4 regions of the Kitasatospora sp. NPDC048662 genome follow, and region 2 is predicted to be linked to each of the others. Evidence: riboswitches for the same ligand, from Rfam matches in the RefSeq annotation. Region 2 holds a riboswitch; each other region holds the start of a gene.

Region 1 (7,449 bases), on a different contig from region 2:
CCCTCTCGCCGCTCGTCTTCTCCGGGCGGCAGCTGTCCAACAACCAGTGGACCCAGTCGGCGACCGTCCGGATGGTCATGCAGGACGACGGCAACCTGGTGCTCTACCGCCGCAGCGACAACAGCGTGCTGTGGACCAGCTACACGTACAACAACCCGGGCGCGTACCTCTTCATGCAGCCCGACGGCAACCTGGTGATCTACAAGGCCGGCACCACCACCGGCGCCCTGTGGCAGAGCAGCACCTACAGCAACCCGGGCGCGTACGGGCTGCTGCAGGACGACGGCAACTTCGTGGTCTACCGCCAGGGCGGCGGCCCGACCACCGGTGGCCCGCTCTGGTCCACCAGCACCTACGGCCAGGGCTGACCCGGAGGCCGGCCCCGGAACACGGCCGAGGGCCGCACCCCCGCTCAGCGGCGGGGGTGCGGCCCTCGGGTCGTTTCGGCGTCGGCCTAGAAGTCGTCGTCGAAGGAGACCGAGCCCTCCACGGCGACCTGGTACGCGGAGACCCGGCGCTCGAAGAAGTTGGTCAGCTCCTGGACGTTCTGCAGCTCCATGAACCCGAACGGGTTGGTGGAGCCGTAGCGGATCGGCAGGCCGAGACGGGCCAGGCGCTGGTCGGCGACGGCCTCCAGGTACTGGCGCATCGAGGCGGTGTTCATGCCGGGCAGGCCGTCACCGCACAGGTCCTGGGCGAACTGGAGCTCGGCCTCGACGGCCTCCTCCAGCATCTCGGTGACCTGCTGGGCCATCTTGTCGTCGAAGAGGTCGGGCTCCTCCTCGCGGACGGTGTCGACCACCGAGAACGCGAAGTCCATGTGCATCGACTCGTCGCGGAACACCCAGTTGGTGCCGGTCGCCAGGCCGTGCAGCAGGCCGCGGCTGCGGAACCAGTACACGTAGGCGAACGCGCCGTAGAAGAACAGGCCCTCGACGCACGCCGCGAAGCAGATCAGGTTCAGCAGGAAGGCCCGCCGGTCCTCCTTGCTCTGCAGCGAGTCGATGTGATCGACCGCGTTCATGTACTTGAAGCAGAACTGGGCCTTCTGCGCGATGGAGGGGATGTTCTCCACCGCGGCGAACGCCGCCGCCCGGTCGTCCGGGTCGGGCAGGTAGGTGTCCAGCAGCGTCAGATAGAACTGGACGTGCACGGCCTCCTCGAACAGCTGCCGCGACAGGTAGAGCCGCGCCTCCGGCGAGTTGATGTGCTTGTAGAGGCTCAGCACCACGTTGTTCGAGACGATCGAGTCACCGGTGGCGAAGAACGCGACCAGTCGGCCGATCATGTGCCGCTCGCCGTCGCTGAGCTTGGCCAGGTCGGCGACGTCGGAGTGCAGGTCCACCTCCTCGACGGTCCAGGTGTTCTTGATCGCGTCCCGGTACCGGTCGTAGAACGACGGGTAGCGCATCGGACGCAGCGTCAGCTCGAAGCCCGGGTCGAGCAGCATCTTCTTCTGGTCTTCGGAGCTCATTACTGGCACGCCTCGCAGGACTCGGGGTTCTCCAGGGAGCAGGCGATGGCGTCCTGCTCGGCCTGGCTGAGGGTCGGGGTCTGCACCGGCACGGGCGCGGCGGTGCGGGCGGCACCCGACGCGGCCTGGGCGATCCGGGTCGCGGGGCGGGAGCGCAGGTAGTAGGTGGTCTTCAGACCGACCTTCCAGGCGTAGGCGTACATCGAGGACAGCTTGCCGATGGTCGGCGCCGCCATGAACAGGTTCAGCGACTGGCTCTGGTCGATGTACGGCTGCCGGGCGGCGGCCAGGTCGATCAGGGCGCGCTGCGGCAGCTCCCACGCGGTGCGGTACAGCGAACGGACGTTCTCCGGCAGCCACTTGAAGTCCTGCACGGAGCCGTTGGCCTCGCGCAGCGCGTCCCGGGTCTGCTGGTCCCAGACGCCGAGCTCCTTCAGCTCGCGCACCAGGTACGGGTTGACCTGGAGGAACTCGCCGGACAGCGTCTCGCGCTTGAACAGGTTGGACACCTGCGGCTCGATGCACTCGTAGACGCCGGCGATGGACGCGATGGTCGCGGTCGGGGCGATCGCCAGCAGCAGCGAGTTGCGCAGGCCGGTCTCGGCGATCCGGACGCGCAGCGCGTCCCAGCGCCCGGTCCACTGCGGGGTGGCCGCACCGAAGTGGTCGATGTGCAGCTCGCCGCGGGCCGCGCGGGTCTCGCCGTACGCCTCGTGGCGGCCGAACTGCTCGGCGAGGTCCGCGGAGCGCTCGTACGCGGTGAGCATGATGCGCTCGGCGATCAGCGTGGAGAGGGCCTTGGCCTCGGCGGAGTCGAAGTCCAGCCGGAGCTTGAAGAAGACGTCCTGCAGGCCCATCACGCCCAGGCCCACCGGGCGCCAGCGGGAGTTGGACGCCCCGGCCTCGGTGGTCGGGTAGAAGTTGATGTCGATCACGCGGTCGAGGAAGGTGACCGCGGTGCGCACGGTGGCGTCCAGGCGGTCCCAGTCCATCGCGTTGATCAGGTCGTCGGCGGAGGCGCCCGGGGCGACGTGCGCGCCCAGGTTGACCGAGCCCAGGTTGCAGACCGCGGTCTCGGAGTCGTCGGTGACCTCCAGGATCTCGGTGCACAGGTTCGAGGAGTGCACCGTGCGGCCCGGCAGCGCGGTCTGGTTGGCGGCCCGGTTGGAGGCGTCCTTGAAGGTCATCCAGCCGTTGCCGGTCTGCGCCAGGGTGCGCATCATCCGGGCGTACAGGGTCTGCGCGGGGATGGTGCGCACGGCTTTGCCGGCCAGCTCGGCCTTGCGGTAGGCCTCGTCGAAGTCGGCGCCCCACAGGTCGACCAGCTCGGGGACGTCCGCCGGGGAGAACAGCGACCAGTCCTCGTTGGCGTTCACGCGGCGCATGAACTCGTCCGGGATCCAGTGCGCCAGGTTCAGGTTGTGGGTGCGCCGGGCCTCCTCGCCGGTGTTGTCGCGGAGCTCCAGGAACTCCTCGATGTCGGCGTGCCAGGTCTCCAGGTACACGCAGGCCGCGCCCTTGCGCCGTCCGCCCTGGTTGACCGCCGCCACGGAGGAGTCCAGGGTGCGCAGGAACGGGACGATGCCGTTCGACTTGCCGTTGGTGCCGCGGATCAGCGAGCCGCGGGAGCGGATCCGCGAGTAGGACAGGCCGATGCCGCCGGCGTGCTTGGACAGCCGGGCGATCTGCGCGTAGCGGTTGTAGATCGAGTCCAGGTTGTCCAGCGGCGAGTCCAGCAGGTAGCAGGAGGACATCTGCGGGTGCCGGGTGCCGGAGTTGAACAGCGTCGGGGAGCTGGTCAGGTACTCCAGGCGGCTCATCAGCTTGTACAGCTCGGCCACCTCCAGCACCGACTGCTCGGAGGTGCCGACCGCCAGGCCCGCCGCGACGCGCAGCAGGAAGTGCTGCGGGGTCTCCACCACCTTGCGGGTGATCGGGTGGCGCAGCAGGTAGCGGGACTGCACGGTGCGCAGGCCGAAGTACTCGAAGCGGTCGTCGCCGGCGGCGTCGATCAGCGAGTCGAACAGCTCGGTGTGGGCGGCGACGAACTCGGCGGTCGCGTCGCCGATCAGGCCCTCGGCGTGGCCGACGGCGATCGAGGCGGAGAACGAGGTGACGCCCTGGGAGGCGGCCTCGTCGGCGATCTCCATCGCGAGCAGGCGGGCGGCCAGCTTCGAGTACTGCGGGTCCTCGGCGATCATCGACGCGGCGGCCTCCACGGCCAGCCCGCGCAGCTCGGCGAAGTCCGAGCCCGCGTGGCGGCCGCGCAGCGCGGCGGCGGCGACGTGGCCGGGGTCCACCTGGGGGAGGTCGGTGCTGCGGTCGGTGAGCAGCCGAAGCAGCGCCGCACCGGGGTCGGTGAAGGCGTCGGCGGAACCCTGGGACGGCAGGGTGACTGAGGCGGCGACGGTCAAGGCGCACTCTCTCCTGTGGCGGCGGCGGACGTGGCTCAAGGTGTCCGGTGGCGCGCGTGCGGCAGGGGAGGACGGCACGCCGAAAACGCTCGATCGGCGCGCGAAAGACCCACCCCCGGCCCGCCCGCGAGGCCGGACGGCAAAGCTGTGCTGCATGGCGTCTGCGGGGATGCCGTGTCGCACACCGTCAGCAGGTCCTCGGACTGCGCGGGCGTCGCTACAGCCCGCTCACCGTTGCGGGGCAGTCCCGGATTCGCACCGGGTTCCCCTGCTTCGACAGCGAGGTCGAGCATACATGTTGTGGCGGCTGGAGCTGGCGGCACCAGATGTAGTAGCGCGTGTCGCGTCAGAGGTGCCGCGCGTAGACAACGGAAACCACGCCGGAGCCACCAGGGAACCGCCGCAGAACCGTCGCAGAACCGCCTCAGAACCGCATCGTGCAGACCATCAGGTCCACGCCCGGGGCCGCCTCCCAGTCCCGCTCGGGGGCGCGGAGGAAGCCCAGAGCATCGTAGATCCGGTGCGCCGCGGTCATCTGCGGCCGGGTGGAGGACGCCATCCCGGCCAGCTCGGGTTCCCGGCTGCGGTCGATCGCCGCGCGGTGTCCCGGAGGAGCTCGGCGTGGCCGGACCCGGGGCGGGTGCGGCCGTCGCCGGCGAAGGCTTCGACGCCGACCTCCCCGGCTCCGGCGAGATCGTGGTCCGGGGCGCGGCGGACGGTCGGGGAGTGCACCCGGACAGTGTGCCGGACGGCTCGCGGCGCGGTTCGGCCAGGTCCCGGTCAGGGGTGGGGCAGTGCTGGCAGGAACGCGCCGTTGCCGCGAAATCCCGCCACTGCCATGCTGGGCCGATGCTGAAGAACGTCGCGGTGATCGTGCTGGAGGACATCCACCCCTTCGAACTGGGCGTGGCCTGCGAGGTGTTCGGCATGGACCGCAGCGCCGCCGGCCTGCCCGGGTACGAGTTCGGCCTGGTCGGCGACCGGCCCGGCCCGATGCGCACCCACGCCGGCTTCGCGGTGCAGGTGCCCCACGGCCCGGAGCGGCTCGCCGAGGCGGACCTGGTGATCGCCGCCGCCACCGGCATCCGCGAGCACTACCCCGAGGCGCTGTGCGAGGCGCTGCGGGCCGCCCACGCGCGCGGCGCGCACCTGCTGTCGATCTGCTCCGGCAGCTTCCTGTTCGGCGCCGCCGGCCTGCTGGACGGCCGCCGCAGCACCACGCACTGGCAGTACGCCCACCTGATGGCCGAGCGCTTCCCACTGACCACCGTCGAACCCGACGTGCTGTACGTGGACGACGACCCGGTGATCACCTCGGCCGGCACCGCCGCCGGCATCGACGCCTGCCTGCACCTGGTGCGCAAGGTGCAGGGCGCCGAGGTGGCCCGGGAGATCGCCCGCCGGATGGTGGTCGCCCCGCACCGCGACGGCGGGCAGGCGCAGTTCATCAACCGCCCGCTGCCCGAGAGCGACGGCGACTCGCTGGCCGGGACGCTGGAGTGGATGCGCCGCCGCCTCGACCGGGAGGTCAGCGTGGACGACCTCGCCCGGCACGCCCACATGTCCCCGCGCACCTTCGCCCGGCGCTTCCAGCAGGAGACCGGCACCACCCCGCACCGGTGGCTGACCGGCCAGCGGGTGCTGCTCGCGCAGCGCCTGCTGGAGTCCACCGACGAGAGCGTGGACGCCGTCGCCGCCCGCTGCGGCTTCGGCAACGCCGCCACCCTGCGGCACCACTTCGGCCGCCGCCTCGGCACCACCCCGCAGGCCTACCGGCGGGCCTTCGGCGGCCCGGGCGGACCCGGGGGGCCGGGGCGGGCCGCCGAGCGGCAGCCCGCCTGACGGCCGTTCAGGACAGGTGCGAGGTCTGGTTCCAGCCGGACGGCCGCAGCCGGCCCTCGCGGGCCCGCCACACGCTGGTCGAGCAGTTGCCCACCGGCGGCAGCGCCAGCAGCTCCTCCTCGCCCAGCCGGTCCAGCACATGACGCAGCATCAGCACCGTGCAGTCGTGGGCGACCAGCAGCACCGGCCGGCCGGCCTCCTCCTCGTTCAGGTCGCGCAGCAGACCGCGCACCCGCAGCGCCACGTCCAGCCAGGACTCGCCGCCGGGCGGCCGGTAGTACAGCTCGCCCATCCGCCGCCGGCGTTCCGCCTCGGCGGGGTGGTCGCGTTCGATGGCGGCCTTGGTGAGCATCTCCAGCACGCCCAACTCGCGGTCGCGCAGCCGCTCGTCGTAGCGGACCGGCAGGCCCACCGGGACGGCGCCCAGCCCCGACGCCTGGGCCAGGGCGATTCTCGCGGTCTCCACGGTGCGCACGTACGGGGAGCACCACACCGAGCGGGGCCGGTCGGCGGGCGGCAGGGCGGCCCACCAGCGGCCCAGGTCGTGGGCCTGGGCCTGGCCGCGCAGGGAGAGCGGGATGTCGGCGTCCCGGCAGGTGATCGGGACGGTCAGGGCGCCGGTGGAGTCCGCGTGCCGGAACTCCACGTTGGCGGTGGATTCGCCGTGCCGGGTGGCGATCAGGACCGACGGCAGCCGCCGTCCGCCGTCGGTCTGGGCGCGGTGTCCGTTGCGTACCGTGGTGAGGTCGGTCATTGGCGGTGGCTCCCCGTTGTCGGTGCTGCTTCGGTGGTGCTCGTCTCTCCCGGTCTCTCCCGAAAACGCCTGTCATAACAGATGATCGCGCCGTCACCCCAGTGTCCACTGAGGCAACGGCGCGACCCAAGGGCGCACAGGGGGGCCGGTTGCGCCCCCGCACGCGTCAGTGCGCCAGCGTGGGCTGCGGGGCCCGCTCCACGGCCTCGTCGCCGGCCTCCGCGGAGTAGTCGGCCTTCGAGGTCTCGTCGAGGCCCTCCGGGGCCTTCAGGGCCCGCAGCACCAGCGTCAGCACCACCGCGACGAGCAGGTTCAGCACGAACCCGGTCAGGCCGATGTAGCCGATCTCGCCGATCACCGGGATCTTCGCGGCCGACCCGCCGAAGTGCGCGGTGGCCGGGGAGGACACCCCGTACGCCTTCCAGGTGCCGTAGATCATGCCGGTCGCCCAACCGGCCAGCAGCGCCCAGCGGTGGAACCACCGGGTGAACAGGCCGGCCACCAGCGCCACCGCGGTCTGCAGGATCCACACGCCGCCCAGCAGCTGCATGTTGATCGCCGCCTGCTTGTCCATCAGCAGCACGAACGCCAGCGCACCGACCTTCACCAGCAGCGAGGCGATCTTCGCCACCCGGGTCTCCTCGGCCGGTGTCGCGGCCGGCTTCAGGAACTCCTTGTAGACGTTGCGGGTGAACAGGTTCGCCGCGGCGATCGACATGATCGCGGCCGGCACCAGCGCGCCCACCCCGATCGCCGCGAACGCCACCCCGGTGAACCAGCTCGGGAACATGTCCGCGAACAGCTGCGGAACGGCCAGCTGGGCGTTGAACTTCTTGTCGCCCCTGCTCACCCCGGCGGCGATCGCCATGAAGCCCAGCAGCGCCAGCAGGCCCAGCATCAGCGAGTACGTCGGCAGGATCGCCATGTTCCGGCGCACCGTGTTGCGGGACTTCGCCGCCAGCACG
Region 2 (7,449 bases):
CGAACTGGAGCACCCCGTCTGGATGTTGAAGGACGGTCCGGTCAGGCCCAGCCGGAAGGAGGCGCGGGTGGCGGTGAAATCGGGGTAGTTGCCGATCATCATCTGCAGGCGCGAGAGCCAGTCCTCCGCGGGCGCCGCCGGGAGCACGTTGTTGAGCAGGTAGGTCTGCAGCGAATACAGCTCGTACCCGGTACTGGCGTAGACACCGATGCGCTCACCCGGCCGCTCCTGCGGGTAACCGGCGTTCTCCAGTGCGTGGTAGGCGACTTCGAGGAAAAGGCGGTGCTGCGGATCGGTGTAGGCGGCCTCTCGGCCGCTCATGCCGAAGAACGGTGCGTCGAAATGCGAGACGTCGTCCAGGACGGCGCTCGCGCCCACGAAATCCGGTGCCCGGTACTTCTCGGGCGGGATTCCGGCGGCGGCGAGCTCCTCGTCCGTGAAGTGCCGGATGCGGTCCTCGCCGTCGCGGATCAGCCGCCAGAAGGCGTCCTCGGTCGTGGCACCGGGCAGGCGGAGCGCGAGGCCGATGACGGCGACCCGGCGGTCGGCGGGAGCGGTCATGCCCGTCCTCCCTCGGAGGCGCGAACCCGGCCGTCGGCCGCTTTCTCCGGCTCAGGCGCCGCGCCGTCCGCCGGGGTTGCCCGTCCCGCTGCTGGGGTGGCCCGGCGTGCTGCCGCGCCCCGCACCAGCAGCAGCAGGAACCCGACGCAGAGGAGGATCGCGAGTCCGTGGAGGCCGCCCACCACCTGCAGCGGCGAGAAGTGTTCCAGTAACGCGCCGCTGAGGATCATGCCGAGGCCGAAGCCCAGGTTCTCCACCGACGCCGACAGGCCGAACAGCCGCGCCCGCTGCGCGTCCGGGGTGGTCTGGAGCCGCGAGACGTAGGCGACCTCGGTCAGGCCGTCCGCCATGCCGGCCACCAGGGCCACGACGACCGCGAGGACGGTCGGCAGCCCGCTGAAGACGAGAATGAACGCGGCCGACATCACGCAGGCGCCCAGCGCGAAGATCCGCTCACCGGGGCTGTGGCCCGTCCGGGAGCTCCAGCGGGACAGGATCTGCTGCATGGCGATGTTGCCGATCGCCCAGGTCGCCCAGAACTGGCCGATGAACGCGGCCGGATGGGCGTGGTCGAGCGCATCGGAGTAGACCGGCAGGGCCACGTTGTGGGACGAGGAGCCCAGGCCGTCCACCGCCCGGACGAGGACCATCACGGCCACGACGGGCATCGACCGCAGCAGCATCAGCGTGGCCCACCGTCCGCCGCCGTCCTGCTCCGCCTTCGCCACCTCCGCCGCGGCCTCGCTCTTCCGCGCGGCCTCGGTGCGGATCGGCAGCGACAGCAGCACGCTCGCCGAGACGACGAACGACAGCGCGTCGAGGGCGAAGGCCCAGCGGTAGCCGAGCTGGGCGACGATGATGCCCGCGGAGCCGAACCCGGCCACCATCGCCAGCGAACGGCCGGTCGCCAGCAGGCTGTTGGCCCTGGTCCGCAGCTCCGCCCCGACGATCTCCGGCACCGCGCTGCGCAGCGACACCCCGGAGACCGTCGAGCAGGCGCCGGCGACGACGGCGAGCGCGAACAGCAGCGCGACGCGGGCGCCCGACGGCGCCAGCAGCAGCAGGACCAACGCGGTGGCCTGGGTGAGGTCCGCGCCCACCATGAGGCGTTTGCGCGGGATCCGCGAGGCGAGGGCGCCCGCGACGACCCCGGACGCCACGCTGGTCAGCAGCCGCACCGCCATGTACAGACCGGCCGTCAGAGCGCTGCCCGTCAGGTGGTAGACGAAGACGTTGAGCGCGACCATGTTCAGATAACTGCCGTACGCGGAAACCGCGTTGCCCGCGACGAGTAAGCGGAAACGCTTCAACTCGACCCTCCCCCAAGTCTGTGACATGGACGCGCCCGGCCATGGTGGCCGCAGTCTAGGAAGGTGAAGATCCTCATGGCAAGACCTTCACAAAGCAGTTCGGATCTCGAAGCAGATGTGACCGAACGAGGAAGCCCCGGACCGGGTGGGGCCGGTCCGGGGCTCCGACGTCGCGTCAGGAGACGTTGAGGGTGATGTCGTCGAGGACGAAGGAGGTCTGCTTGGTGTAGTCCTCGGCGCCGGTGAACTTCAGGGTGACGCTCTGACCGGCGTAGGCGGCGAGGTTGAAGGTGCGCTGCTGGTAGCCGGCGGCGGCGTTGACGTTGGAGTAGGTGGCCAGGGTGGTGCCGTTGGCCGTGACGGTGAGGGTGTCGAAGACGGTGGTGGTGGAGGAGGCGCTGTCGATGTGCAGCCAGAAGCTGAGGTTGTAGTTCGCGCAGCCGGTCGGCAGGGTGACGGTCTGGGCGAGGGTGTCGGTGTTGGTGGCGCCGTAGCCGTCCAGCCAGACGTCGTAAGTGCCGCTGTGGGCGGGCTCACTGGTGCTGCTGTTGATGGTGCTGGAGCCGCCGCTGTTGGTCTCGGTCCAGCCGGAGGTGCTGCCGCTCTCGAAGCCGGGGTTGGTGATCAGCTGGGCGGGGGTGCAGGTGGTGCCGCCGCTCGCGGTGACCGTCCAGGTGAAGGTGGCGCTGGCGGACGGGCCGGTGGAGTCGGTGGCGGTGACGGTGACCGTGCTGGTGCCGGCGGTGGTGGGGGTGCCGCTGATCAGGCCGGTGGCGGGGTTGACGGTCAGTCCGGCGGGCAAGCCGGTGGCCGCGTAGCCGAGGGTGCCGCCGGCGGTGTCGGTGGCGGACAGCTGGAGGCTGGTCGCGGTGCCGACGGTGGCGGTGCGGGCGCCCGGGTTGGCGAGGGAGACCGAGCCGGTGTTGCCGCCGGAGCCGCTGCCCTGGGCGAGCCAGGCGGTGGCGTTGAGGGCGAGCGCGGCGTCGGTGCCGGCCGGGTCGTTCCAGCCGTTGTAGAGGGTGTTGCCCGACTGGCCGGTGCCGTCGTCGATCGGCGAGGAGTCGCCCCAGATCGCCACCCGGCCCTTGCCGAAGGTCGAAGTGGCGAACGCCGCGCCGGTGTTGCCGCTGTAACCGGTGCGGTAGACCAGGCCCTTGACGTTCGGGTTGTCGGCGGGCTTGAGGGTGAAGGTGGTGCCGTTGCGGATGATCGAGCCGGTGACGGTGCCGAACGGCCCGTTGATCACCGGGTCGGCGGTGGCGGAGATCGCCCGCGGGTTGTCGGTGGTGATGTTCAGCAGATCGACGGAGAAGCCGAACGGGTCGTTGTTGTTGACGCCGTTGCTGGTCAGCAGGTCGTTGATGATGGCCGGGGAGTCCCAGCCGTCGTTGTTGCGGTCGCTCTGGGTGTGGTCGGAGATCAGGAACAGGCCGCCACCGTTCTGGACGAACGTCATCACGGCGGTCTTCTCGGCCGCGCTGAGGCGGATGTTGGGCTCGGGGATCACGAACTCGTCGAAGTTGGCGAGGTCGAGCGCGCCGCCGGTGCCGTAGGTGATGGTGTTGCCGGCGGGCAGCGTCTTCAGGCTGTAGTTGCCGGTCTTCTGCAGGGCCACGCCCCAGGCCGAGATGGCGCCGGTCCAGCTGGTCTCGCTGCTCGGGTTGGCGTTCTGCGCCAGCGGGTCGGGCTGGCTGGTGGAGATGATCCAGTCCGCGTTGCCCGCGGTCTCCGCCTTGGTGTTGTCGAACAGCACCCGCTTCGGGGTGGTGGCGGCGGCCGCGGCGGCGTTCTTGGGGGTGGCCGCGGTGGCGTGCTGCGGGACGGCGCTCGCGCCGGCGGCGACCACCAGTGCGGTGGCGGCGAGGGCCAGCGGGCGGGCGGCCTTCCACGTTCTGATCATCTGTCAATCTCCTCGAACCACAGGAACCATGGGGGTGCGGGTGCGCCTGCGCTACGCGCGTAGGCGGGCACACGCTGCCATGGTGGGGTAATCGGAGCTTGAACGGAACATGTCGATCACACGCCGTCCGCAATGATGCGGTTTGTCCCCACGTGATGGTGATCACTCAAAGCCGCGAGCCCGGAACGCCAGGTGGGACGGCGTTCCGGGCTCGGGGCTCAGGGCTCGGGCTCGGGGCTCGGGCTCGGGGCTCGGGCTCGGGGCTCGGGCTCGGGGCTCGGGCTCGGGCTCGGGTGGTGACGAGGTGTCAGGCAGCTGCGGGTTCGAGCAGGGCCGGGACGGGGCGCGGGTGGCTGTCGGCGTCGATGGCGACGAACGTGAGCCTTCCGGTGGCGACCCGGGTGACCGGGCCGGTGGCGTTCCAGCGCTCGGCGGTGACGGTGACGTGGACAGTCATCGAGGTACGCCCGGCCCGCTCCAGCTCGGCGTGCGCGGTGAGCAGGTCGCCGGCCCGGACGGGGGCGAGGAAGGTCATGCCGTCCACGGCGGCGGTGACGGCCGGGCCTTCGGCGTGCCGGGCGGCAGCGGCGGCCGCGGCGTCGTCGATGAGCTTCATCACCACGCCGCCGTGGATGGTGCCGTAGAGATTGGTGTCGTGCTCACTCATGATGTGCGCGAGCGTCACCTGGGACGCCTGCGCGGGCTTGGCGGCGGACACCACGGGTGCGACGGTCTGATCTGCCACGTCAACTCTCCTTCGCGAGTCGCGGCTTGGGCGATCCGCGGCACCGGTGGGCGCTGCGGGCGGCGGCAGGTCTTCGGACTCGCGGACATCTCCCGTGGAGGGCCTGCCTACTGGCCGTCGCTTCCCGGACCGGTCGGGCCCAGTGCGTGTGACGGCGGTCGTTCCCGCTCACCGCTGCGAGGCAGTCCTGGACTCGCACCAGGTTCCCTCTTACGACGCCCCTGCCCTGGCTCGGACGGGTGCGAACCGCTGCCCGACCAGCCTATATCCCCGCCGGAGGTGCTCAGTCCGCCCGGCGGTCAAGGGGGCCGCCAGCCTGCCGGACGACGCCACGGGGCGTCCACGCGGGGCGGGGCGGCGTGAGTCGCAGCGCACAGGCCTCGGCGACGACGGGAGCAGGACGTGGTGGCAGGCCCGGAGCGCTCCCGTCCGACGGTCGGGCCCACGGCAGTTGGTGCACCCGGCGGCCGCGCGAGTGGCGGCCCGGCCGGGGGCGGTCAGGGGGTCGGGCGGTGCCAGGGGGCGTCGGGGCGGGTGGGGGTGGGGTTGGCGGTCAGGCGCAGGGCGTAGGTGTCGGTGGTGACGGGGCCGAGGTAGTGGTGGCCGGTGAGGTGGCACCAGGCGGGGAGGTCGAGGGGGGCGGCGGGGTCGGTGGCGTGGATGTGGACGAGGGTGCCGGCGGGGGCGTCGGCGATGGCGGCGCGCAGCCGCAGGAGCAGGGTGACGCAGAGCAATCCGCGTCCGTCGATGGTGAGTTGGGGGGTCTGGTGGTCCGTCATCGTCGGGCCCGGGTGGCTGCGGTGGCGAGGGCGGGGAGGGTCAGCAGGGCGACCAGGCCGCCGCCGAAGGCGAGGACGGGGTAGCCGGCCAGGTCGACGACGGCGCCGGAGGCGAGGCCGCCGGTGGCGCCGGAGATGGCGATGGCGACGTCGACGCTGCCCTGGGTCTTGGCGCGGGTGGCGAGCGGGACGGCGTCGGTGAGGATCGCGGTGCCGGAGACCAGGCCGAAGTTCCAGCCGAGGCCGAGCAGGACGAGTGCGAGGGCGAGCAGCGGGAGGGAGCCTGCGGGGGCGAGGGCGGCGAGCACGCCGGCCGCGAGCAGGGTGAGTCCGGCGGCGGCGCCGACGGTGAGCGGGCCGTGCCGGTCGACCAGGCGTCCGGTGAGCGGGGAGGGCAGGTACATCGCGGCGACGTGCAGGGCGATGACGAACCCGGCTGCGGCGGTGCCCTGTCCGGCGTCGTGCATGTGGACGGGCGTCATGGTCATCACGCCGACCATGACGAGCTGGGTGACCACCATCACCTGCGCTCCGAGCAGGACGCGATTGCGGGTGCGGGCCGTTGACGTGCCGTCGGCGGTGTCCGCCGGGGTCTCGGCGGCCGGGGCCGCCGCGGCGGCGGCGCGGGCGAGCAGCAGCGGGTCGGGGCGCAGCCGGGTGGCGAGGACGAGCGCGGCGGCGGCGTAGGCCACGCCGCCCAGCAGGAACGGTCCGGCGAGTCGGGGCAGGTGCAGGGCCTCGGCGAGGTCGCCGGTGGGGGCGGCGAGGTTGGGGCCGAGGACGCCGCCGAGGGTGGTGGCGACCAGCACGGTGGAGATCGCCCGGGCGCGGTGTCCGGGGGCGGCGAGGTCGGCCCCGGCGTACCGGGCCTGGAGGTTGGTGGCGGTGCCGGCGCCGTAGACGAACAGCGCGAGGAACAGCAGGACGGGGCTGTCGAGCGCGGCGGCGGCGATCACGCCGACGCTGCCGACGGCGCCGGTGGCGTACCCGAGGGCGAGTCCGGGGCGGCGGCCGCGGGCCGCGGATATTCGGCTGACCGCGATCGCCGTGAGCGCGCTGCCGGCGGTGAACAGCGCACTGGGCAGCCCGGCCAGCCCGGTGCTGCCGAGCATGTCCTGGGCGAGCAGCGCGCCGACGGTGATGCCGGCGGCCAGCCCGGCACCGCTGAGGATCTGGGAGGTGACCAGGACCCGCAGGATGTGCCGCTGAACGGCGGGGTCGGCGGCGAGTTCGGCAGGTGGCGGCGCGGTGGTGCTGGTCTCTGACGTCACGGCTCTCCTCGGTTATCCAAAGTTTCGTGGAATATCCTAACGACCCCTCGCCGCAAAACCGCCCGGCGCACAGTTGGGGACGGGGCGCGCCGGGTGAGTGCGGCAAGCGCCCCCCTGGCGGGTGGTGAAAGGGGCCAGGTGGGCGGAGCGCGCGTCCCGGGGTGCGCGGCGCTGCCAAGGTGGGGCGGTGATCTCTCGACGCGGACTGCTCTTTGCTTCTGGCGGCGCGGCGGCCGCCGCCGCCCTGACCGGCCCCGGGGCCGGAATCTCTCGTGCGGCGGACGCGGCCCCGCCCGACCCGGCGCGGAAGGCGGCGGCGCTGATCATGGCGCGCCGGATCCTGCTGACCGACGCCGACCACAACGACCTGACCCTGGAGTACCTGAAGCTGCTGACCGGCCGTCAGCGCGTGAAGAAGACCGAGACGCGCGACGTGCTGGTGGTCGGCGCGGGCGTGGCCGGAATGGTGTGCGCCCGGCTGTTGCAGGCGGCGGGTCACAAGGTGCGGGTACTGGAGGCGAACCGCAGCCGGGTGGGCGGCCGGGTGAAGACCTTCCGCGGCGACGTGTGGCAGGACTCCCGGCTGCACGCGGAGGCCGGCGCGATGCGCATCCCGTCCAGCCACGTGCTGACCCTCGCGCTGGCCGACCACCTGAAGGTGCCGCGCCGCCCGTTCGACCTGGTGGACCTCCCGCCGCTGCCGGACCAGGTCTCCCACGACTCCAGGGTGGCGTACAAGTCGTGGACGGGTGAGGAGTTCACCAGCGGCGAAGCCCCCGCGTACGTCGCGCCGAAGGGTCTCGGCAGCCGCTTCGTGCACGTCAACGGACAGACCGTCACCAAGAAGCAGTACGCCGAGAACCCGGGCCCGATCAACAAGAGC
Region 3 (7,449 bases), on a different contig from region 2:
GGCCTGGTCGGCCGGAGCACGGCGGGCACGGCATTCGGTGCGGTCGTTCGGCGCGTTTCCCCAGGTACGCGCCGGGCGGCCGCTTCCGTGCACTGCCTGTGACCGGCGTGTCGCTGAGACGTGAATCACCCGTGACCCGAGACCTCTTGGGGAACCGCACTTCGTCCGGTTACGGTCGTACACATAGCAGGTGCCCGACTCGGCAGGCAGGCGTAGTTCGACTAGCAGGCGGCTTGCCCAGATACCGGCAGGTCCCGATAGCATCCACCGGGACAGCAGCCGTCCCACACAACTCGATCCCCGCGGTGGCCCTCGTCCAGGGGCCATTCAGTGTTCCCGCGCGGGGCCCGCGACAAAAGGTCCTCGATGCCCATCAGCCCGTCCCCTCACACCTCCGCCCAGGGTTTCGTCCCCGAGGGTCGGCGTCCCCGCGTGACCATCGCGCGCGGTGCCACCCCCTGGTTCGTTCCCACGCTGGCCACCGCCGCCGTGACGACCGCCCTCACCCGGCGTTCCGGCAAGTGGGCCCTGGCGGCCGTGCCGGCCTGCGCGCTCAGCGCGGGCATGTTGTGGTTCTTCCGCGACCCCGAGCGTGAGATCGGCGCCGGCAGAGTGATCTCCCCGGCCGACGGCGTGGTCCAATCGATCGACGAGTGGCCGGACGGCCGCACCCGCGTCGCGATCTTCATGAGCCCGCTCAACGTCCACGTCAACCGCGCGCCGCTGGCCGGCACCGTGACGTCCGTCGAGCACATCGCCGGTGGATTCGTCCCGGCGTTCAACAAGGACAGCGACCGCAACGAGCGCGTCGTGTGGCACTTCGACACCGAGCTCGGCGACATCGAGATGGTGCAGATCGCGGGCGCCGTCGCCCGCCGCATCGTCCCGTACATGGACGCCGGCACCAAGGTCGAGCAGGGCGAGCGGGTCGGCCTGATCCGCTTCGGCTCCCGCGTCGACACCTACCTGCCGGCGGGCGTCGAGGTCGGCGTCACGGTCGGCCAGAAGACCACCGCCGGGGTGACTCGCCTTGACCGTGACTGATCCTGAGACTCTCGTGGGCCTCGGTGACGAAGAATCCACCGAGCAGCGCCGCCGCCGCTGGGCCCGGGACCGCGAACTGCGCGCGCCCCGCTCCCCGCAGCACCTCTCCACCGCCGACTTCCTGACGCTGGGCAACGCCGTCTGCGGCTTCCTGGCGATCTACTCGACCACCACCGGCATCCTGATGCCGCACCTCACCGGTGAGTCGAACGCCCCGGTCAAGCACAGCGCGGCCACCGTCGTCACGCTGCTGCTGGTCGGCGCCATGTGCGACCTCTTCGACGGCCTGGTGGCGCGCAAGCTGCGCTCCTCCGCGCTCGGCGCCGAGCTCGACAACCTCGCCGACCTGATCAGCTTCGGCATCGCGCCGGCGTACTTCGTCGCGGTCTGGGGCCTGGTCTCCTCCGGCTCCAACCAGCAACTGTCCGCGTTCATCGCGCTGACCGTGCTGCTGGCGGTGGTGCTGCGGCTTGCCAGGTTCTCCGCCGTGAAGATGCGGCCGGGGATCTTCCAGGGCATGCCCTGCCCGATGGGCGCCATGACCGTCATCGCGATCGTGCTGCTCGACCCGCCGTTCGTCCCCGGCCTGCTGCTGATCTTCGGCGTGGCCTACCTGATGGTCAGCCGGATCGAGTACCCCAAGCCGCAGGGCCTGCTGGCCACCGCGACGGTCGCCTGGATCGTGGTCTCCATCGGCTGCCTGGCGTCCTGGGCCGCGGGCCTGCCCGGCGGCGACACCCTGATGCACATCGGCGCGCTCGCCCAGATCGCGCTGGCCGCGATGGCGCCGCTGCTGGTCATCCGCCGCAAGGTCGGCGAGAAGGTGGGCGTGGTCCGCGCCCGCCGCGCGGAGAACCGGGGCTAGCCCCGAAGCCCGATACGCGAGAAGCCGCCCGCTCAGAGATTCTCTGGGTGGGCGGCTTCACGTATATCGCCTTCCGATTCGCGCAGTTCCCCGCGCCCCTGACGGGGCGCAGGACACCAGCGATTCTCGACAGGCGCGGAGCCGCTTACGCGCCGCCGGTGTGGACCGAGAAGGCGCTGCGGCGGGCGGCGCGGGCCACCGCCGGGTCGGGGTGGACGGAGGCGACGGCCGTCAGGACGCTCGCGGCACGGGGGTGGCCGGACTGGCGGGCCCGGTTGAACAGGCGGACGGGTTCGCCCGCCGACGCGCCCTCCACGTGGCCGACCAGCAGGTCGGTCTCCCCGTGGTCGAGCACGGCGGCGGCGGTGTCCACCCACAGCCAGGCGGCGTCCTCCGCGCCCAGCACGTCGGCCGGGGAGGCGCCCCCCTCGTCCAGCTGTTCGGCCAGCCAGAGCAGCGCGTAGGGCCGCAGGACGGCCTCCTCCACAGCGGCCCGGACGCCCTGCTCGGCGGTGGAGCCGGCCACCACCCGCAGTGCCTCGAAGGCGAGGCCGCGGACCAGCGCGTCCTCGCCGCGGGCGGCTTCGAGCAGTTCGGCGACGGCCCGGTCGGCGGGCCGGGCGGCGACCCAGGCGCGGAACTCGGCGCGGGCCGGTCCTGGGCTGTAGTCGGCGCAGGCGCTGAGCAGTTCGAGGGCGCTCTGTTCGATGTGCCCGGCGGCGGTCTGCGCGACGGTGCAGATCTCCTCCAGCTTGGCGCGCACCGCCCAGTGGCCGAGCGGGGAGAGTTCGGCGGCCTCGTCCCGCCGTCCGAGCGCGCCGACGGCGGCCAGGCCGTCGAGCATCCAGTCCAGCACGGCGGCCACGTCGGCGGGCGCGTGCGGGGTGTCGATCTGCGGCTCCCGGCAGGTGCCGCGGACGGCGGAGACCGCGGAGGCGGCGTGCGGGACCGGGGAGAGCGGGAAGGTGCCGCTGCTCGGGCCGAGGCGGCGCTCGTCGAGGCCGCGGCGGAGCAGTTCGAGCAGTTCGCTGTCGGCGACCGGCCCGTCCACCAGGTGCAGGAAGGACAGCAGCTGCGGGGCCTGGTCGACGGCCTGGCCGGCCAGCTGGGCGAACACCCCGCGCAGCGCGGCGGGCGGCACCGGGGCGAGCAGCGTCCAGGCGTCGAACAGCGCGGACCAGCCGCGGACCACGGCCTCGTCGTCGCGCTCCCAGGCGTGCAGCCGCCAGCCCGGCCCGGCGCCGCCGTCGCGGAGCTCGACCAGGCCGACCAGCAGCGCCTGACCCCAGGCGTTGGCGGCGGCGCCGACCGTCATGGAGAGGGCGCGGCCGGCGGCACGGGCGTCCTCGGGGAGGAGTTCGCCGCGCTTGTCGACCTCGGTGAGCTCGCCGGCCCAGCGGGCGACGCGGACCGCGTCGGCGAGCATCCGGCGGGCCAGCGGGGCGAGTTCGGCGGGTGCGGGGAAGCCGTCCGGGACGGGCACGCGGCCCCGTCCGGGCTTGGCGGGTACCCGGCGGCGGTTGGCTGCTGCGGGTACGGTGCCCTCCGCACGCCCGACGGCCGTTCCGGGCAGACGGGTCACCGTCGCACCGGTGCGGTGGGGCGGGTGCGGGGCATCACGGTCGCGCGGGTTCCGAGACGTCACGCCGTGCAGTCTTCCCCTTGCACGGGCCTTCTGTCACATCGGCTGCCGGGCTGTCTCGGCGTATTGTCCGAACCCTTCGAACGACGGAGGGACAGGCCGGTGCAAAGCGGGACGAATCACTCCGTTTCACGGCATGGACATGGCGCACATCGTGATCGCTCCGAAATGAGGACGCGGCGGGCCCGCTTCCGGTTCCCGTCGGGCCGTCACAGCAGCGGGGTGAGGAAGCGGCGCAGCGCCTCGGTGTACCCGGTCGGGTCGGCGTTCCACAGCGCCGCGTGCTGCGCGTGCGGCACCGGGTGCAGGCTCACCAGGTCGTCCCGCTCGGACGCCAGCCGCCGGGCGGCCGCCCACGGGGTGAGCGGATCGTCCGGGCTCTGCAGCAGCAGCGCGGGCGAGCGGAGGTCGGTGCCGGCCGCGATCCGGGCGAAACCGGCCAGGTCCACGCCGGTGCGGCCCTGCGCGGCGAGGGTGCCGAGCTCGGCGAGCATCGGGGACGCGCCGCCCCAGACGGCCGCCCGGCGCACCGAGTCCTCCCAGTCCAGCACCGGGGAGTCCAGCACCAGTCCGGCGATCTGCCCCCGGTGGGCGGAGTGCGCGGCGGTGTGCAGGGCGATGGTCGCGCCGACCGACCAGCCGCACAGCACCACGTTGCGCGCGCCGAAGTCCAGCGCGGTGCGGATCGCCGCGTCGACGTCCTGCCACTCGGCCTCGCCGAAGTGCGCCAGCCCGTCCGGCGGGGCGGGGGCGCCGGCGTCACCCCGGTAGGTGACCGTCAGGGAGGGCATCCGCAGCGAGCGCAGCAGCGGCAGGACGGGCAGCGCCTGCGAGCGGTCGGCGGCCGCGCCGTGGATCAGCACCATCCAGGTGCCGCGAACCCCGGAGGTGCGCCAGGCCGGGAAGGCGCCGAGCTCGCCGGCCACAACGGTCTCGGCGAAGTCCAGGCCGAGCGCGGTGCGCGGGTCACCGATCAGCACCCGGGGCGTGAGCCGAACCTCGGTGCCGACGGTCAGCGTCCCGTACTCGGCCCGCTCCAAGCGCCGGGTGACCTGCCCGCCCCCGGAGCCGAGCACCTCGCCGACCACGGCGTGGCCGCCCTCGTCCCACTCCAGCCCGTAGTGCCCGCGCCGGACGGTGTCCGCGGTCGCGGTCAGCGCCACCCGGCCCGGACCGAGCTCCAGCACGGTGACCGGCGGCTGCACGACCGCACCCGGCTGCACCACCTGGTCCGACACCTTCCGGCCCAGGAGCAGGAACGCCGCCGCTCCGGTCCCTGCGGCGGCGGCTGCGACAACGGCGGCGGTTCCCCAACGCATGGCGGTCTCCCGGGGGCTGACAGTCCTGTGCCCTCCAGTGCACCCGCCCGCAGGCCGTCCGGCGAATCGGGGCGGCACCGCGGGTGACGTGCCGGCGCGGGGCCGGCCGGATGGCGCGGGCCCGGTCGCGGACGTCGGGCGCGGGGTGACGGCGCAGTCGTCCAGCAGCCGGCGCCAGGGCTCGGACCAGCGGCCGGGGCGGGGCGGCGAGGGCGCCTCGGCGGCGGGCCGGCGCGCCGCGGCTGGGGCGGGGCGGTGTCCTACAGGGAGGCGGCCGCAGCGCTGAAGGCACTTGGTGCCCGGGCGCGCAGGGACGGCTCGGTCGGCAGGATCACGGCGGCGGCCCGGCGGAGGTGGTCCGGTCGGTGAGCTCCGCTCCGGGGGTGTCCAGGACGGCCTGCGGGTGGCGGCGGCCGAGCGGGGCGGTGAAGTTCACGGCGTGGACGGACGCGGGCAGTTTGCCGCGCTGCGGTCGCCGGTGGAGGCGACGCGGAGCAAGGGCGGATGCGCGCGACGGGCCTGGCGGCGGAGGCGTTGCGCGGGCGGGTGCGCCGAACGGGGGGCCGGGGTCAGTGCTTGCAGGCCTTGGCCTGGAACTCCGCCACGGGGACGGTGGAGGTGGAGGTGCTGCCGTCGGAGGCGGTGCGGTGGTAGCGGACGTTGCCCGGCGTGAGCTGCTCCAAGTCCTCCGGGGTGAAGTCGACGTGCGTCGACGACCGGGAGCTGTCCTTGGTCCAGCCGTAGAGGTGGTAGGTGGTCCCGGCGTCGAGTGGGGCGGCGGACTTGCCGGTCTCCCAGCCCTCGGCGGGTGCGTCCAGGGTCCAGGTGGTCAGCCCGGGCCGGAGGGCGGAGTGGGCGGTCCAGGTTCCGATCGTTTCCTCGTGGCTGCCCTCGCTGGTGTAGAGGGTCGCTCCGTCGATCCGGTCGCCGCAGACCAGCAGGACGCCCAGCGGGTGGCCGTCCTCGGTCACGGATATCCCGGCGACGGCGTCGCTCGGGACGGTGCACCCCGAGGTCGCGGCCAGCGCGGCCAGGACCGCGGCGATCTGCGCGGCGCGCCGGGCCAGTTGTCGCACGGTGTCTCCCCCGGTGTCCCGCCGGTCCGGACCGTCCGGGTGGCGAATGTGGCTGCATCCTAGGGCGTCCGGATGCGCTCTGACCTCGGCGCCGGCGGTGGGCCGGTGTCCGACGGGGTGTGACCAAACGCTCCGGCGGCCTCGGTTGACTGCCGCGAAGCGGGCGTGGTGGGATCTTCGGGCCAAACGGAGGCAAGCAGAGGAAGCCGGTGCGAGTCCGGCGCGGTCCCGCCACTGTGACCGGACACCCCGCGCGGGGGTGACCGGAAGTCAGGAGACTCTGGCCCCCGTTCCGTCGATCCAGGGCGCGGACCCTGAGTGAGGACACAACGCCATGCGGGCTGCCCCGTACCTGGTGGGCGCGGTCGCGGGGTATCTCGCGGACGCCCGGCTCGGAGACCCCCGGCGCGGACACCCCGTCGCGCTGTTCGGCACCGCCGCGGGACGGCTGGAGCGCCGGCTGTGGCGCGACCACCGCGGGGCCGGCGCACTGCACACCGCACTCGCCGTCGGCGCCGTCGCGGGCGGGGCGGCGCTCGCCGCGCGGGCCGTCCGTCGCTCGCCGCTCGCCGCGGCAGCACTGACCGCCGGTGCGACCTTCACCGTCCTGGGCGGGACGTCACTCACCCGGGAGGCCCGGGCCATCGGGCGTTCGCTGGCCGCCGAGGATCTGACGGCCGCTCGGGAACGGCTGCCGCACCTGTGCGGACGCGACCCCTCCGGGCTGGACGAGCAGCAGGTCGCCCGGGCGGTGGTCGAGTCGGTCGCGGAGAACACCGCCGACGCGGTCGTCAACGCCCTGGTGTGGGGCGGCCTGGCGGGCGTCCCGGGGCTGCTGGCGTTCCGGGCCGTGAACACGCTCGACGCGATGGTCGGCCACAAGTCGGCCCGCTACCGCCGCTTCGGCTGGGCCGCCGCCCGCCTCGACGACCTCGCCGGGTGGCCCGGGGCCCGGCTCACCGCCCTGCTGACCGTCGCCGCGTCCGACTCCCCCGCCCGGACCTGGCGGGTCTGGCGCCGGGACGGCTCCGCCCACCCGAGCCCCAACGCGGGCCAGGCGGAAGCCGCGTTCGCCGGTGCGCTCGGCGTGCAACTGGGCGGGACGCTGCGCTACGGCGAGCGCGTCGAGCACCGGCCGGTCCTGGGCGCGGGCCTCCCGCCGGTCGGCCCGGCCGACATCGACCGCGCCTGCCGCCTCTCCCGCCGGGTCGGCGCACTGGCCCTGGGCGTCACCACCGCCACGCGCTACCTGATCCTCGCCCGGCGCGGCCGGCGGTCGAAGTGACTGCGCCGCTGGACGCGGATCTCTGGAAGCGGCCGGTGCAATTGGATGTGACGGAGGGAGACTTCGGCATGCCGCCGTCTCCCGCCTCGCGCAGTTCCTCGCGTCCCTTGCTCCCGCGCGACGCGGCACTCGCGTGCGGGCGGGCGGTGCAACTGGCCCCGGCGTGGTGCGGCTTCGGCATGCCGCCGTCTCCCGCCTCGCGCAGTTCCTCGCGCCCC
Region 4 (7,449 bases), on a different contig from region 2:
GATCGATCGAGGAGTTGACGCGGGTGCCCGAGGGGCATGTGGTGCATCGGTTGGCCGGGTTGAACGGGGAGCTGTTCGGGGGGCGGGCGGTGCGGGTTTCTTCGCCGCAGGGGCGGTTCGGGGAGGGGGCCGGGCTGCTGGACGGGCGGGTGCTGGACGTGGCGGAGGCGCACGGGAAGCATCTGTTCCTGGGGTTCGGGGACGACTGGCTGCATGTGCATCTGGGGTTGTACGGGAAGTACGAGTTCGGGGTGGGGGAGGCCCCGGAGCCGGTCGGGCAGGTGCGGTTGCGGATGGAGAACGAGAGCGGGTTCGCGGATCTGCGGGGCCCGACGGCGTGCGAGGTGATCACGCCGGGGGAGAAGGCGGCGTTGCACCGGCGGCTCGGGCCGGATCCGTTGCGGCCGGGCGAGGTGGGGGACGCCGCGTGGCAGCGGATCTCGCGGAGCGGGACGACGATCGCGGCGCTGCTGATGGACCAGAAGGTGCTGGCGGGTGTCGGCAATGTGTACCGGGCGGAGGTGCTGTTCCGGCTGGGTATCAGTCCGCACCGGGCGGGCCGTGATCTGCGTCGCGCCGAGTGGGACGCGATCTGGGCGGATCTGGTGGCGCTGATGCGTGAGGGGGTCGCGGCGGGGCGGATCGACACCGTCCGGCCGGAGCACACGCCGGAGGCGATGGGGCGTCCGCCGCGGGTGGACGACCACGGTGGTGAGGTGTATGTGTACCGGCGGCAGGACCAGCCCTGCCTGGTCTGTGAAACCCCGGTGCGGACCGAGGAGTTGGCGGCCCGGAACCTGTTCTGGTGCCCGCGCTGCCAGCAGTCCTGACGGGCCGTCATCACGGAGGGTAATGACAAAGCCTTGACGCAAGGTTGACCGGCCCTTGGGCGAGGGCCCCGGAGCGCGCTACCTATTGTCGGGTCCATGCCCGTGCAACCGTTCCGGGGCCCGCGCCCGACCCCGGCCCTTCCGGTCCTGCCGTACCGCAAGCCCACCAAGGGCCGCGACTACTGGGTGCTGGACGACGTCCTCCCGGACCCGGACGCGGTGCGCGCCCGGCACCTGGCCCGCACCGACTGGGACGAGGGGTACCCGCACAAGCCGGAGTCCTGGCCGGGGCTGCGGGCGATGCCCGGCCTGGAGCCGGACGAGTTGGCACACGTCGAGAAGCTGGTGCGGGAGACCGTGCAGGTGCCGCGGATCTGGGCGCTGAGCGAGGCCGAGGGCGGCACGTTCAACCACAACTGCGTGCAGGTGGTGGGGGCGGGGGAGTGCGAGCCGCGCCCGCACACCGATTCGCGTTCGCTGTGCCGCTACGCCGCCGTGCTGTACCTCAACCCGAACGTGCCGAAGCGGTGCGGGACGAGTTTCTACCGGCAGAGCCTGCCCGGGGGCCGGCTCGGCGGGAACACCGTGGTCGCCCCGCACAACAACCTGGTGGACGCGCTCGGCACCCGTTTCGTCCCGCCGGACTCGTTCACCGAGGACCTGGCCGTCCCGCACCGCTACAACCGGCTGCTGCTGTACACCGCCAACCTGATGCACACCGCCACCGAGTACTACGGCGCCACGCTGGACGAGAAGCGGATGACCTGCGTGTTCTTCTGGATGGCGTGACGCGCCGTCAACCGGCCGGGTGGGAGTGATCTGCGACACCCGCGGACGGGTCCGGTCTTGCCGCTGCGCCCGGGGCGGTTCTACGGTGGTCGGGCCGTGGTGTTCGGGAAGCCGGTGCACTGTGCCCGTCACAGGAGTCCGGAGCGGCCCTCGCCACTGTGATCGGGGAGTCGTCGGCTCCCACCTCGTGCCACTGGCCGTTCGCGGCCGGGAAGGCCGGGCGCCGACGCCGAACACCCCGTCAGCCAGGAGACCGGCCACGGCATCTCACGAAGTGATCCACGAGGTGCTGGAGCGTGATGCGCGGATGACCGCGTCCGATTCGACCATGCCCGGAAACGTCCCGGGCTCCCCTCTTCCTGCTTTCCGCTGGCGTCGCGAGGACACCTGGCGCACGGCCGGCCTGATGGCGGTGATCCTGGCCCTGCACGTGGCGGCGTTCGGGACGCTGCTGTTCCTGGTGGTGCCGGAGAAGTACCAGGTGGGTACCCAGGTGTTCGGGGTGGGCCTGGGCATCACCGCCTACACCCTGGGCATGCGGCACGCCTTCGACGCCGACCACATCGCGGTGATCGACAACACCACCCGCAAGCTGATGGCGGACGGCCGCCGGCCGGTCTCGGTGGGCTTCTGGTTCGCCCTCGGGCACTCCTCGATGGTGGTGCTGATGGCCGCGCTGGTGGCCGGCGGGGCCGCGCTGGCGGGCACGCTGATGGACAAGGACTCGACGACCCATCAGGTGCTGGGCACCATCGGCACCACCGCCTCGGGGGCGTTCCTGTACCTGATCGCGGCGCTCAACCTGGTGGCCCTGCTGGGCATTCTGCGGGTGTTCCGGGCGATGCGGGCCGGCGTGTACGACGAGGCCGAGCTGGAGAAGCACCTGAACTCCCGGGGCTTCCTGGCCCGGGTGCTGAACCGGGCGACCCGGTCGATCACCCGGCCCGGCCAGATGTTCCCGGTGGGCATGGTGCTGGGCCTGGGCTTCGACACCGCCACCGAGGTCACTCTGATGGTGATGGCGGGTTCGGGCGCGGCGTCCGGCGTGCCCTGGTACGCGATCGCCTGCATGCCGCTGCTGTTCGCGGCCGGGATGAGCCTGTTCGACACCCTGGACGGCACGTTCATGAACTTCGCCTACCAGTGGGCGTTCTCCAACCCCGTCCGCAAGGTGTACTACAACCTGACCATCACGGGGCTGTCGATCGCAGTGGCCTTCGTGATCGGCACCATCGAGCTGGTCACGGTGCTGCACGACAAGTTCGGGCTGGACGATCCGGTGTCCGGCTGGATCGCCGGACTGAGCCTGGACAACGTGGGTTTCGTGATCGTCGGCCTGTTCGTGGTGGTGTGGGCGGCGGCGATCGGCTACTGGCGGATCGCCCGCCGTTCCAAGGCGTTCTCCGGAGCGGGCACGTTCTGACGGAACGTCAACCGGCGGCCAGGATCAGCGTTCCGGCGACGGCCAGCCCGGCGCCGACCACCTGGACCCGCAGCAGGCGTTCCTTGAGCAGGCCGCGCGCCATCAGCGCCGTCACCACCGGGTAGAGCGAGGCCAGCACCGCCGCCACCGCGACCGAGCCCAGCTGGGTGGCGGCGGTGTACAGGCCGTTCGCGGCCACGTCGGCGACGCCGACGGCGGTCAGCGAGGGCAACGAACGGGCCGCGCCGCGCAGTTCGAGCGGCTCCCGGCCGGCGGCGGCGGCCAGCATGCCGATGCCGACCACCGCGTTGGTCAGTCGTTGCACGCACAGCGTCAGCAGCAGGCCGCCGTCGGCGCCGGCGTGCCCGATCAGGGCGAGCGCCGCGCCGAACGCGAACGCGGCGGAGAGGGTGAGGACCAGGACCCGGCGGCTCACGGCCGGTCCGCCGCGCTGCGGGCCGCCGGCCAGCGCGACCCCGGAGATCGCCACCAGGATCCCCAACCCCTGGACGGCGCCCGGCCGTTCACCGAGGAACAGGCCCACCCCGATCGGCACCAGCACGCCGACGGTGGCCAGCGGCGACACCACGCCCATCGGCCCGAGCGCCAGCGCCCGGTAGAAGGCGAGCAGCGCGATGGGCCCGATCACCCCGGCCGCGACGGCGTACCAGAGCGCGGGCCCGGCGTCCGTCCAGCCGCCGGTGGCGGTGACGGCCAGTACGAGGACCAGGGCCGCCGCGGTCTGCGAGAGCACCACCACGCCGAGCGCGGGCAGGCGGCGGGTGATCGCGCCGCCGCCGTAGTCGGCGACGCCCCAGAGCAGGCTGGCGAGCAGCGCGAAGGCGGCGCTCATGAGGGCGTCGGGCGGGGAGCGGGGGGCAGCATGATGGACTCCGCAGTACAGTCGGTGGATCTGTCCTGCCGCCGCAGCATAGTTCAGCCAACTGAACCGACCCAACTAAAATATTGGACTCAAGCGTGCCGGAACCCGATCTCGTCACCCAGGCCCTCGCCCGCAACCTCAAGCGGCTGCGCACCGAGCGCGGCCACACCCTGGACGCCCTCGCGGCCCGCTCCGGCGTCAGTCGCGGCATGGTGGTCCAGATCGAGCAGGCCCGCACCAACCCCAGTGTCGGCACCGTGGTCCGGCTCGCCGACGCCCTCGGCGTCTCGATCGCCCGACTGCTCGACTACGACGAGACCTCGGTGGTGCGGATCATCCCCGCCGAGGAGGCCGTGCGGCTGTGGAGCGGCCCGGAGGGCGGCAGCGGCATCCTGCTGAACGGCATCGAGGCCCCCGGCCCGCTGGAGCTGTGGACCTGGCACCTGCGGCCCGGCGAGACCCACGCCTCCGACCCGCACCCGGCCGGCACCGTCGAGATCGCCCGGATCGACGAGGGCGAACTCACCCTGGTCCTCGACGGCCGCGCCCACCTCATCCCGGCCGGCTCCACCGCCTCCTACGAGGCCGGCACCGCCCACAGCTATCGCAACGAGGGCACCACCGACTGCCGCCTCACCCTGGTGGTCTCCGTCCCGGCGCCGGCCGGCAAGTGACACCGGGCAAGTGCCACCGGCCCAGCGGCGCCGGGCAGGCGACACCCGGCAGGTGGCGCCCGGCGGCGGTTGAGCACGGCGAAGGGCCCCGGGAGTTCGCCGACTCCCGGGGCCCTCGCACGCCGGTGCTCAGCGGGTCTCGCGGAACTCCACGTGCCGCCCCGCCACCGGGTCGAACTTCCGCAGGGCGATCCGGTCGGGGTTGTTCCGCCGGTTCTTGCGAGTCACGTAGCTGAAGCCCGTCCCCGCCGTGGACCGGAGCGTGATCACCGGTCGCAGCTCGCTGCGCGCCATCTCGAACCTCCCAATCCCGGCAACGATTGCCGTTTTCAGGTGGCCACAACGCTTCCCCGGCCCGTCGCATTCCCGCCCACGATCGGGCCCGTCCCGACGGGCGGCCCCCCGGAGCGGTTCGTAGGCTCGGAGACATGTCCGACGCGCACGCCGCCCGACGCGAACGCCTCCGCGAGTACTGCAGCGCCTCCGGAGCCGATGCCGCGCTGATCACGCGCGCCGCCAACGTCCGCTACCTCGCGGGCTGTCCGCCGTGCGGTGCCGCGCTGCTGCTCACCCGGGAACGCGCGGTGCTGGCGCTGCCGCAGGACGTGCCGCCCGAGGAGTCGGTCGAGCGCGAGGTGGACGAGGAGGTGACGCGGCTGTCGGCGCCCGCCGAGACGGACGCCGCGGTCGCCGCCGCCGAGGCCGCCGCCCGGCTGCGGGTGCGGGACCTCGCCGTCGAGGAGCACGACCTGACGGTCGCCCGGCACCGCGCGGTCGCCCGCGAGGTCGAGCCCGCCCGGCTGCTCGACCTGGACCGGGCGGTGGAGCGGCTGCGGGTGGTCAAGGACGAGCACGAGCTCGCCGACCTGCGGATCGCCGCCGAGATCGCCGACCAGGCGCTCGGCGAGCTGCTCGAATCGATCCTGGTCGGCCGCACCGAACGCCACCTGGCGATGGAACTGGAGCGCCGGATGATCGACCACGGCGCCGACCGGGCCGCCTTCCCGGTCTCGGTCGGCACCGGCAGCCACTCCGGCCTGGAGCGCCACCAGCCCACCGACCGCCGGGTCGAGGAGGGCGATTTCCTCACCGTCGCCCTGGGCGCGCAGTACCGCGGCTACGGCATCTCGACCGCCCGCACCTTCGTGATCGGGGCCGCCCCCGCGTCCTGGCAGGTCGAGTTGCACCGCCTGGTCTTCCGGGCCCAGCGGGCCGGCCGGGAGGCGCTCGGGCCGGGCGTCGAGCAGCACGTCCCGGACGATGCGGCCCGGTCGATCCTGCAGGCCGCGGGCCACGGCGAGCACGCCGTCCACCCGCTCGGGCACGGCATCGGCCTGGAGATCAGGGAGGCTCCGCGCCTCGGGCCCGCCGACATGGGTAAACTGGACAATCGCGTGCCGGTCACCGTCGGTCCAGGAGTGCATCTCCCGGGTCGCGGCGGTGTCCGGATCGAGGACACGCTCGTGGTGCGGCCTCCCGAGGAGGGCGGGCCCGAGCTGCTCACCATCACCACCAAGGAGCTCCTCGCGCTGTAGCCCGACGGGCCGCGGCGGCGCTCTGCTTGGTGTTCTTTGACAGCGGACATATCAGGAGTAAGTGCGCCCGTGGCTACCACGAACGATCTCAAGAACGGCATGGTCCTCAAGCTGGACGGCGGCAAGCTCTGGTCCGTCGTCGAGTTCCAGCACGTCAAGCCCGGCAAGGGCCCGGCCTTCGTGCGCACCAAGCTGAAGGAGGTCCTCACCGGCAAGGTCGTCGAGAAGACCTTCAACGCGGGCATCAAGGTCGAGACCGCCAACGTCGACAAGCGGACCATGCAGTACTCCTACCGCGACGGCGACGCGTTCATCTTCATGGACATGGACACCTACGACCAGGTTCCGGTCGACTCCGCCACCGTCGGCGACGCCGCCAAGTACCTGCTGGAGGGCTTCGAGGCCCTGGTCGCGCAGAACGAGGGCGTCCCGCTGTACATCGAGCTCCCCGCCGCGGTCGAGCTGGTCATCTCCGAGACCGAGCCGGGCCTGCAGGGCGACCGCTCCACCGGTGGCACCAAGCCCGCCACCCTGGAGACCGGCGCCGAGATCCAGGTGCCGCTGTTCGTCACCACCGGCGAGAAGGTCAAGGTCGACACCCGCGACGGCAGCTACCTCGGCCGGGTCAAGTAATCGTGGCCGCTGCTCGCAGCAAGGCCCGCACCCGGGCCTTCCAGATCCTGTTCGAGGCGGACCACCGCGGCGTGGCCCCCGAGCGGGTGCTCGCCGACTGGATCGCGCGGGCGCGCGACCCCCGTCCGGACGAGGGCATTCCGCAGGTCGCGGAGTACACCATGCAGCTGGTCGAGGGCTACGCGCAGCACGCGCGCACCATCGACGACCTGATCTCCACCTACGCGGTGGGCTGGACGCTCGACCGGATGCCGATCGCCGACCGCAACGTGCTCCGGCTCGGCACCTACGAGCTGATCTGGGAGGACGGCACCCCCGACGCGGTCGTCCTGGACGAGGCCGTCGAGATCGCCAAGGAGTACTCCACGGACGAGTCGCCGGCCTTCGTGAACGGCCTGCTCGCCCGCTTCCTGGAGCTCAAGCCGACCATTCGTCGCTGAGCCCCGTACTGCCTGTTCGAAGGCCGTCGGACCTGTTGGTCCGGCGGCCTTCGCGCGTAAGCTACCGGCAAGTAATGTGTTTTGGCGTCTGCACGAAAGGGCGGCCTCAGCCATGCCGGAGACCACCAGCGAGTTCGACCGGGGCATCGCGCTCACCCCGCACCCCGACGAGCCCGGCCGCTACGACGGCGAACTCGGCGACGGCTGGCAGATCGGCGGCGGCGTCAACGGCGGACTGCTGC

What was found. A riboswitch is a leader RNA that binds a small molecule or an ion and turns the genes downstream of it on or off. The one in region 2 is predicted to bind cobalamin.
Region 1: another riboswitch for cobalamin. It lies ahead of ACZ6R9_RS07680 (ribonucleoside-diphosphate reductase subunit alpha); the one in region 2 lies ahead of ACZ6R9_RS12365 (acyl-CoA thioesterase).
Region 3: another riboswitch for cobalamin. It lies ahead of ACZ6R9_RS22940 (cobalamin biosynthesis protein); the one in region 2 lies ahead of ACZ6R9_RS12365 (acyl-CoA thioesterase).
Region 4: another riboswitch for cobalamin. It lies ahead of nicT (Nickel transporter NicT); the one in region 2 lies ahead of ACZ6R9_RS12365 (acyl-CoA thioesterase).

Annotation. Positions count from the first base shown of each region.
Region 1 covers NZ_JBVJHA010000002.1:380,591-388,039, reverse strand. The annotation lists gene ACZ6R9_RS07690 (glycoside hydrolase domain-containing protein) at 1-368, shown strand, start outside; gene ACZ6R9_RS07685 (ribonucleotide-diphosphate reductase subunit beta) at 455-1,474, opposite strand; gene ACZ6R9_RS07680 (ribonucleoside-diphosphate reductase subunit alpha) at 1,474-3,888, opposite strand; cobalamin riboswitch at 4,061-4,221, opposite strand; gene ACZ6R9_RS07675 (hypothetical protein) at 4,313-4,447, opposite strand; gene ACZ6R9_RS07670 (GlxA family transcriptional regulator) at 4,738-5,730, shown strand; gene ACZ6R9_RS07665 (histidine phosphatase family protein) at 5,738-6,484, opposite strand; gene mctP (monocarboxylate uptake permease MctP) at 6,651-7,449, opposite strand, start outside.
Region 2 covers NZ_JBVJHA010000003.1:396,276-403,724, reverse strand. The annotation lists gene ACZ6R9_RS12380 (type I polyketide synthase) at 1-561, opposite strand, end outside; gene ACZ6R9_RS12375 (MFS transporter) at 558-1,871, opposite strand; gene ACZ6R9_RS12370 (putative Ig domain-containing protein) at 2,047-3,771, opposite strand; gene ACZ6R9_RS12365 (acyl-CoA thioesterase) at 4,079-4,516, opposite strand; cobalamin riboswitch at 4,564-4,782, opposite strand; gene ACZ6R9_RS12360 (sulfurtransferase TusA family protein) at 5,014-5,295, opposite strand; gene ACZ6R9_RS12355 (MFS transporter) at 5,292-6,566, opposite strand; gene ACZ6R9_RS12350 (flavin monoamine oxidase family protein) at 6,754-7,449, shown strand, end outside.
Region 3 covers NZ_JBVJHA010000008.1:222,786-230,234, reverse strand. The annotation lists gene ACZ6R9_RS22965 (phosphatidylserine decarboxylase) at 367-1,044, shown strand; gene ACZ6R9_RS22960 (CDP-alcohol phosphatidyltransferase family protein) at 1,031-1,909, shown strand; gene ACZ6R9_RS22955 (hypothetical protein) at 2,055-3,554, opposite strand; gene ACZ6R9_RS22950 (alpha/beta fold hydrolase) at 3,761-4,870, opposite strand; gene ACZ6R9_RS22945 (hypothetical protein) at 5,440-5,946, opposite strand; cobalamin riboswitch at 6,120-6,249, shown strand; gene ACZ6R9_RS22940 (cobalamin biosynthesis protein) at 6,281-7,231, shown strand.
Region 4 covers NZ_JBVJHA010000011.1:159,957-167,405, forward strand. The annotation lists gene ACZ6R9_RS26305 (Fpg/Nei family DNA glycosylase) at 24-830, shown strand; gene ACZ6R9_RS26310 (DUF6445 family protein) at 927-1,619, shown strand; cobalamin riboswitch at 1,700-1,895, shown strand; gene nicT (Nickel transporter NicT) at 1,948-3,042, shown strand; gene ACZ6R9_RS26320 (EamA family transporter) at 3,050-3,895, opposite strand; gene ACZ6R9_RS26325 (helix-turn-helix domain-containing protein) at 4,021-4,599, shown strand; gene rpmG (50S ribosomal protein L33) at 4,729-4,893, opposite strand; gene ACZ6R9_RS26335 (aminopeptidase P family protein) at 5,028-6,134, shown strand; gene efp (elongation factor P) at 6,204-6,767, shown strand; gene nusB (transcription antitermination factor NusB) at 6,770-7,207, shown strand; gene ACZ6R9_RS26350 (thioesterase family protein) at 7,320-7,449, shown strand, end outside.